DNA from 4 places in the Bacillus paramobilis genome. Region 4 is predicted to be linked to each of the others. Evidence: riboswitches for the same ligand, from Rfam matches in the RefSeq annotation. Region 4 holds a riboswitch; each other region holds the start of a gene.
The links. Region 4 has a riboswitch for thiamine pyrophosphate ahead of thiM (hydroxyethylthiazole kinase). Riboswitches for the same ligand answer to the same signal wherever they lie in the genome.

Region 1 (2,208 bases), 1.1 Mb from region 4:
ATGGGGTAGAAAATACAGAAGACGGTGTGTTATTTTACTTCTATTTACCTAAAAAAGCGTAGACAATTTAATCTACGCTTTTTTAAATTTTTTTCATATTATCTTTACCTAATCTTTATTTTTAAACAGTATACTTTGGATAGAAAATGAGGTTATGTAAGGAGTCGATGAACCGTGCATAGCAATTGGCTAAGTATAATGGTATTTATTTTCTTTTGTGCATTTATTGTATTTTTAATTGATATTACGATATGAAAAAAAGAGCGCTTATTAAGCGCTCTTTTTCTTCGAATTCAGTTGATAAGCATTGATGCTTTTGAATAAACGTGGTGAAGTAAGAAATAAAAAGATAAGTAAAACGGTACATAGAATATAGGAACCAATCATTACACTACCGTTTACAATTAATGAATATAGGACAGCTGATTGACCTTTCGGTGCATATTGTCCCCAGAAAATAATACCGGCGATAAAGTGACAGAAATAGCGAGCAAAGCTACCAACAAATGTAGCAACAATAATGTAACCAATAACTTTCTTTCCTTCGTTTTGTTTTTGTGAAGGTTTGTCTTTACGGCTACCTAAACTGGATTGTTCTAAGCTATTTTCATTGGATGTTAAAAGGGCTTTTTGAATTGGACGATAGAATAAACCAGCAAATCCAATGAATGCAAAAGCAACGAAGTATTCAATTAGTACTTGAATTGGTGTGACGATAATAGCATCGCCTACGACAATTTGTAATAATCCCCAAATTAAGCCTCCTAAGAAAGCCATTTTGAAGCCCCAGCGGTATGCGATAATAAAAATAGGAATCATAGCAAATGAAATGGAACCGCCTGTTGGAAGTTTGATTGATATTGGTAAAATGTCGATGACCAAGGCGAAGGCTGCAAGAATAGCAGATTCGATCATCGCTTGTAAATTGGTGTTACGCATGTTGTCTCCCCCTAAATCCAAGTTGTACAAAAAAGAATAGGTATCATAGGAGGATACGAAATACGTAAATAAAAAAGAGGTATGTGTATTTCGGACGTTTGCACAATCCCTGCGTTAGCATTAACTAACAGGTTCGAAGGGTCGGAACGAAGTGTTCCCTCTCAGCGGCATGGCTCCCCCAGTGATAACGAGATTCTTTATTTGCTATTGTTTATTGTAAGCGAAATGGATGAGAATGGCAAACGAATACAGTATGACAATAATTGAAATAGAATTGTAGCGAAATGTTAATAAATATGAAGCAAAAGGGTATAGTACAAGAGAAATAGATTGTGCTATAATTTTTCTGAAAATAATTATCATTCTCTTCTGAGGGGGAAGGTTATGAGCTTAGTAGATATTAAAATTGGTGAGAAAGTGCTAGTAAAAAGTGTTCAGTCTTTAGATCATTTACTAAAGAGAAGATTGGCTGCTTTCGGTCTTTCTGAAGGAAGCGAACTTCGCATGAAGCAAAAAGCGATGTTCAAAGGTCCTTGTACATTGGAGTGTCGTGGACAGTTAATTAGTATTCGTCATTGTGACGCGAAAATGATAAAGGTGGAATTAGCGTGAATAAGGTAGCTTTGCTAGGGAATCCAAATACAGGGAAGACATCATTATTTAATGCACTTACTGGTTCTTATGAGTATGTAGGGAACTGGAGCGGTGTAACAGTAGAAAAGAAGGTTGGTAAATTAAAAGATAAGCAAGGGACATTAATTGATTTACCAGGTGTTTATGATTTAAATCCAGTTTCGCGTGATGAAGGTGTCGTTACGAATTTTCTACTAACAGACGAATTTCATCATATGCTGAATATAGTGGATTCGTCGCAATTCGAGAGAAATATGCATTTAACGTTGCAATTACTTGAATTTGGAAAGCCAGTTTCAATTGGGTTAAATATGGTCGATGTGGCAAAGCAACGAGGCATTGTCATTGATGTAAAACGATTATCAGAACGATTAGGTGTAACAGTCGTTCCTGTCGTTGCAAGAAGCGGAAAAGGCTGTGAAGAACTACTTGCTACTCTTAAAGAAAATGACAAAAACGAGAAAAAGCCATTCATTATTTCATATGGTTTACCAATGGATGAAGGAATTGGAGAGGTAGTAGCTCTTTTAGAGACAGCGAATTATAAGCATCCAAGATGGTTAGCCCTTCAATTTTTAAGTAATAACGAAGTAGTAGAAAAAGAAATGAAAGCATTACCAATTTATAAGGAACTTG
Region 2 (2,208 bases), 330 kb from region 4:
ATTTGGTAATACATCTAAAATTGAAGATTCTAAATTAGGTTCAGAACGAACGTTTAATGCATTGGCATTAACGATGTATTGATTATTAGATTGAAGTTTGTTTTTTAGTAGAATAGCATCTTTTTGTACGTAACCTACTTTATTATTAACAGATACTTTATACCAGCCATTAGTTGTTTCAAGTATGTTCACTTTCGTATTAAAGCGAATTGTATCAATTGAAGAGCTATTTGCGTTATCTTTTGTATGTAAGGCTACTTGATCGACTTTGACATATCCAGTTTTCACATTAGATAATTGTTCAGCGTTGGCTGTTTGTACATTTGTTTCTCCCATAGAAGGAAGTAAAGAGGTAATTGCGACAGTAGTTGCTGTTAAAGCGGTAGCTTTCATATTCATATAATAGAGACCTCCTCTAGTTGTATAGTTGTAATTTTATTATAGTATAAAGATATAATATAGTGGGTGTATTCACATAAATGTAATATGAAATCAATATAAAAATAAATTTTTTGAGGATAATGATTCCTTATTATCCAATTCATTAGGATAATAATTTCTAACATAGAATATAAGTATTATATAGTTTCATTATTTTGTTGACAATTGAGAAAATTAAAACAGTTGATGATGTCTTATTACGATGTTATACTGACAGTGTTAATTTCATAGTTTGCTAGGAGAGCTGGTGTTGCCAGCTGAGAGTAGGCCATAAGCCTTTGATCCTTTTCATTACCTGATCTAGATTATGCTAGCGTAGGGAAGCAATTCGGACACTAATAATGAGTCCCCGTTTCTTTGCGTATAGAAACGGGGCTTTTTTATTTGAAAATTTCATATTGAAACCACTAGGGGTGCTTGTTGTGCTGAGAGAGGAATAATCCTTAACCCTTATAACACCTGATCTAGGTAATACTAGCGAAGGGAAGTGGAGCAACGAATAAATTATAATTTTATTTGCTGTAACCACTTCTTATTTAGAAGTGGTTTTTTATTTATATACACATACCGGAAGGGGATAGGGAAATGAAATTTTGCGATAGATTATTAGAAACTGTACAACCAGTTTGGGAGATGAGTCATAATCATCCGTTTGTAGTAGGTATGGGGGATGGCACGTTAGAAAAAGATAAGTTTCAGTATTACATTATTCAAGATTACTTATATTTGTTAGATTATGCAAAGCTATATGCGATTGGTGTTGTAAAGGCAACAAATCCACAAGTAATGGGGAAATTTGCTGAACAAATTGATGGCATATTAAATGGAGAAATGACGATCCATAAACAGTATGCAAAAAGACTTGGAATTTCTATAGAGGAGATAGAGTCTGCAAAGCCATCTGCTAAAAATTTAGCTTATACAAATTACATGATGTCTGTATCTCAAAATGGTACACTTGCGGAATTAATAGCAGCACTTCTTCCATGTATGTGGAGCTACTGGGAAATTGGAAAGCGTTTAAATGATATTCCTGGAGCAAGAGATCATGAGTTCTTTGGTGAGTGGATTCAAGGATATAGTTCTGCAGAATACGGTAACCTTTGTATTTGGTTAATAGATTTATTGAATGAAATGGCAGTTGGAAAGTCTGAAAAAGAGCTAGATCGATTAGAGGAGATTTTCCTATATTCCAGCCGATTTGAATATTTATTCTGGGATATGTCCTATCGTAAGGAGATGTGGGGATTTGAGGAGCAAGAACATACTACAGTTTCATAATGTTTCTTTTCATTATGATGAGAAACCAATCATCAATGAATTAAATGCTTCTATACAAGATAAAGAGTTTGTAAGTATTATCGGACCGAGTGGATGCGGGAAAAGTACTTTATTTCGCCTTATTACAGGTTTAGAAGAGGCAAGTACTGGACAAATAGAGCTGACAGAAACAAAGAGCCATCCTGTAGGGTATATGCCCCAAAAAGATATGCTTCTGCCGTGGAGAACGATTATTGAGAATGCAGCTCTGCCGCTAGAGTGCCAAGGTGTACAGAAGAAAGAAGCACAAATAAAGGCAAAGGAGCTGCTATATAAATTTGGGTTGCAAGGGTATGAGACAAAATATCCGAAAGATTTATCTGGTGGTATGAGGCAACGCGTATCTTTCATTCGAACTTTATTAACAGGCGGGGAGATATTGTTGTTAGATGAACCGTTTAGCGCGTTGGACGCTTTAACGAAGGCATCTTTGCAAGAATGGCTGTT
Region 3 (2,208 bases), 2.1 Mb from region 4:
TGTAGAAACACCAGATTGGATTGAACTTACAAAAATGGCGGATCTAAATCTTGATGAATTAGATAAGTTAGGATTTCCGTTAGTGGTAAAACCAAACTCTGGTGGATCAAGTGTTGGGGTAAAGATTGTAAATGATAAAGATGAATTAATTTCAATGCTGGAAACTGTGTTTGAATGGGATTCTGAAGTAGTAATAGAGAAGTATATAAAAGGTGATGAGATTACATGTTCAATTTTTGATGGAAAACAGTTACCTATTATTTCAATCCGACATGCAGCTGAGTTCTTTGATTACAATGCAAAATATGATGATGTTAGTACAATTGAAGAAGTTATCGAACTTTCAGCTGAATTGAAGGAACGTGTAAACAAAGCGTCACTGGCTTGTTATAAAGCATTAAAGTGCAGCGTTTATGCAAGGGTAGATATGATGGTGAAGGACGGTATTCCATATGTAATGGAGGTTAATACATTACCAGGGATGACACAAGCAAGTTTACTACCGAAAAGTGCAGATGCAGCTGGTATACATTATAGTAAACTATTAGATATGATTATTGAAACGTCATTGAGAGTAAGAAAAGAAGAAGGATTTTAAGTAGCAGTATCATGAATACTTTTGACAGTAACATGAAGTATGTTATGATGAATACAATACGAAAATTTAATATTTATCCACTAGGGGGGCCTAATATAGGCTGAGATCAAATGAGAATTTGAGACTCTTAGTACCTGATCTGGTTAATGCCAGCGTAGGGAAGTGGGAAAGACATTACTATTTCATCAATAAATACTGTCAATTTCACTTTCTTTACGTTTGTAAAGAAAGTTTTTTTATTTTAAAGCGTTAATAACTGTGGATAAATACGTATTATAAATAAATTACTTGGAGGGATTTAAATGACTTTTTCACAATCATTACGTAAAGAAGTAGATTCAATTTGGGAAGCTAGTTTTCATCATCCTTTTGTAAAAAAACTTGGCGAGGGAACGTTAGATTTAGCTAGTTTTCGCTATTACGTGCTTCAAGATTCATATTATTTAAGTCATTTCGCTAGAGTACAAACTTTAGGAGCTGCAAAGGCTCTAGAATTAGAAACGACAGCTCGTATGGCACACCATGCTCAAAATACATATGAAGCAGAATTATCTTTACATGAGAATTTTGCGAAGAAACTAGGGATTACACAAGAAGAAAAAGATAATTTTATCCCTGCTCCAACTGCATATGCGTACACGTCACATATGTATCGTGCTGCGTATGAAGGACATTTAGGTGATATCATTGCAGCAATTTTACCTTGCTATTGGTTGTATTATGAAATTGGTGAACGTTTAAAAGAGTGTCAGCCAGAAGAGCCAATTTATAACGAATGGATTTCTGCTTATGGATCTGATTGGTTCCGTACATTAGTTGAAGAGCAAATTACACGATTAGATGCAATAGCTGAAAAAGTAACAGAGGCAGACCGAAATCGAATGAAACAGCATTTTATTATTAGCAGTCAATATGAATATTCATTTTGGGAAATGGCCTATACTTTAGAAAAGTGGCCAGTGAATTCAGAAATAAAAGATGTAATTGGATAATGAGTAGAGGTATTGCTATTCACGGGTATGAATAAAACTTATGTATATAATTCCACAAAAGAAGTATCGAAAAAAGACGCATCAATCTAAGTGCGTCTTTTTTCAATTTATAAAAATGAGCCCATGGAAAAAATAATATAAAAATAAGTATATGAACAAGGTGCATCATATAGTAATAGGTCATATTTTGTAGGTGTACGTATTGAACTTAGTTTATCCCGCGTTAACGGACAGTAAAACTCCCACCTCAAAATTCAGTTGGAGCAAAGAAGTTAGGTGGGAGATCAACTGTCCGTAAACGTCCGATTGGTTCAACTAATAATCAGTGGGGGATGAACCCCCCCACTGATTAAAGTTTCACTTTATAGCGCTATTTCTACTTAGATTTAACGAACAGAAAGATAGGAAAGCATTGAAAAGGTTGAAGTTTATAAACGGAGGTCATGAAAATGAATAAGTTTCAACAAGAACTACAAGCATTAAGCCTTAATGATTACCAGCCTGGAAATATCGTGTATTGGGACCAACAAAACCAATATCCATATTACTATATTGAAGATGCTGTTCGTCGTTGTGGAGGTTGTGGTGGTCGTTGTGGAGGATGTGCAGGTCGCTGTG
Region 4 (2,208 bases):
CAACACCTAAATAATCAGCTCCGTTTTCAATTGCCCAGTTTGCTTCTTCAATTGTATGTGTAGATACACCAACAATTTTATCTCTCATTTTTTCACGAACAGAAGTAATCCCTTCATCATCTTGTCCAACATGCACGCCATCTGCATCTAACTCGAGAGCTAATTCCACATCATCATTTACGATGAATGGGACACCGTACTCCTTACAAATTGCTTGTAGTTCTTTTGCGAAATAAATGCGTTTCTCTCCCGTTAAAGCGTCTTCCCCCTTTTCACGAAATTGAAAAATTGTTATACCACCTTCAAGTGCATCTCTCAATACTTGCAGTGGATCCTTCGTACAATTGTTACTTCCCATAATAAAATATACTGATAATAACCTAGACATTTCTGCCTTTGAAATACGCGACATTTATTTTCCCTCCTTACTATATAACCTCAATCTTCCCATACTTCTCTATATCACCCGAAGTCGTATTCGCTAACTGATTTAAAAATTCAATTTGGAAACTACCAGGTCCCTTTTCCACTGTCTTAGCAGCTGCCAGTTCTGCAGCTACGCCATAAAACGTTAATGCCGCTACCGCTGCCTTTACATAATCTTTTTCTACCGCTACAAATGCTCCTATTACAGAAGTTAGTAAACAACCAGTACCCGTAACTTTCGTTAAAATAGGATGGCCATTTCGAATAACAATAGTTCGCTGCCCATCTGTAACAACATCCTCTTCTCCAGTAATTACCGCAACTGTATTCAATTCATCCGCTGCCTGCTTTGCAATACTTACGACATTACCATTTCCAGCACCAGCGTCTACCCCTTTAATTTTCCATCTCTCATTAATAACGTTCGCTATTTCAGCTGCATTTCCACGGATAATCCCTAACTCGATTTCAGCCGGAATATGTCTCGCAACTTCTGTTCGATACGATGTTGCTCCTGCACCAACTGGATCAAACAGTACCGGTACATCATTCGTATTAGCCGACTTACCAGCAAGTAACATCGCTTCTACCTCGTCAGGACGAAGTGTTCCCATATTTAATACTAACGCTCCAGCAATGCTAGCCATTTCTGCTACTTCTTCTTTTGCATACGCCATGACAGGCGATGCTCCTAGCGCTAACAAACCGTTAGCTGTAAAATTTGTTACAACAACATTTGTAATATTATGAACGAGCGGATTAGACTCTCTCACCAAATCCACTACTTTACTAATTTCTTTCATATTCATCCTTCTCATCTCCTAACTATAGTGATGGGAGATACACAAAAAGGCACTTTGCGCGTACGCAAAGTGCCTGAACATGTGCTTTTACACTCTCCCTACGCTGGCATTATCCAACAGGTTCAAATGGTCAATGACGGATTAGTCATACTCTCAGTTTGCATCCACAAACTCCCATGTGTTTAGTATTCTTCTACTTCAAAGTCTACTCTTATTCTAATAAAATAACAAGCTCTTTCCTTTTATAGAATGATAGAGATCATAACTCTTCTGGTTCAACCATTCTTCTCCTTTATATAGGTAAAACTCTCACACTTATATTTCATCACAAATAACTCAAACCGTCAGCAAGACTGAATAGAACAAAGATGTATGCTATATTTAACGTATGGAAATTTGAAAGGATGTTTTTAAATATGGCAAAAAGTATTGTAATTGCTGAAAAACCTTCTGTTGCACGTGATATCGCACGTGTACTGAAATGTGATAAAAAAGGGAACGGCTATCTTGAAGGTAGTAAATATATTGTAACTTGGGCTTTAGGTCACCTTGTTACGTTAGCAGATCCAGAAAGCTATGATGTGAAATATAAACAATGGAATTTAGAAGATTTACCTATGCTACCTGAGCGTTTGAAATTAACGGTTATTAAACAAACTGGGAAACAATTTAATGCTGTAAAAAGTCAGTTACTTAGAAAAGATGTAAATGAAATTATTGTAGCAACAGACGCTGGGCGTGAAGGAGAATTAGTCGCTCGTTGGATTATTGATAAGGTTCGAATTAACAAACCAATCAAACGTCTATGGATTTCATCCGTTACTGATAAAGCAATTAAAGATGGTTTTGCAAATTTAAAACCAGGTAAAGCATATGAAAATTTATACGCTTCAGCAGTTGCACGTTCAGAAGCTGACTGGTATATCGGTCTTAACGCGACTCGCGCTTTAACGACTCGCTTTAATGCCCAGCTGAATTG

Region 1: another riboswitch for thiamine pyrophosphate. It lies ahead of thiT (energy-coupled thiamine transporter ThiT); the one in region 4 lies ahead of thiM (hydroxyethylthiazole kinase).
Region 2: another riboswitch for thiamine pyrophosphate. It lies ahead of tenA (thiaminase II); the one in region 4 lies ahead of thiM (hydroxyethylthiazole kinase).
Region 3: another riboswitch for thiamine pyrophosphate. It lies ahead of tenA (thiaminase II); the one in region 4 lies ahead of thiM (hydroxyethylthiazole kinase).

The regions. Positions count from the first base shown of each region.
Region 1 is NZ_CP151108.1:671,814-674,021, forward strand. Features, by position in the region: gene AABL52_RS03415 (sensor histidine kinase) at 1-62, shown strand, start outside; gene thiT (energy-coupled thiamine transporter ThiT) at 271-939, opposite strand; TPP riboswitch at 1,028-1,129, opposite strand; gene AABL52_RS03425 (FeoA family protein) at 1,324-1,551, shown strand; gene feoB (ferrous iron transport protein B) at 1,548-2,208, shown strand, end outside.
Region 2 is NZ_CP151108.1:4,540,915-4,543,122, reverse strand. Features, by position in the region: gene AABL52_RS23320 (SH3 domain-containing protein) at 1-399, opposite strand, end outside; TPP riboswitch at 669-780, shown strand; TPP riboswitch at 841-944, shown strand; gene tenA (thiaminase II) at 1,027-1,722, shown strand; gene AABL52_RS23310 (ABC transporter ATP-binding protein) at 1,691-2,208, shown strand, end outside.
Region 3 is NZ_CP151108.1:2,766,660-2,768,867, reverse strand. Features, by position in the region: gene ddlB (D-alanine--D-alanine ligase) at 1-598, shown strand, start outside; TPP riboswitch at 671-776, shown strand; gene tenA (thiaminase II) at 901-1,590, shown strand; gene AABL52_RS14345 (heterocycloanthracin/sonorensin family bacteriocin) at 2,040-2,208, shown strand, end outside.
Region 4 is NZ_CP151108.1:4,867,704-4,869,911, forward strand. Features, by position in the region: gene thiE (thiamine phosphate synthase) at 1-412, opposite strand, end outside; gene thiM (hydroxyethylthiazole kinase) at 429-1,235, opposite strand; TPP riboswitch at 1,308-1,417, opposite strand; gene topB (DNA topoisomerase III) at 1,646-2,208, shown strand, end outside.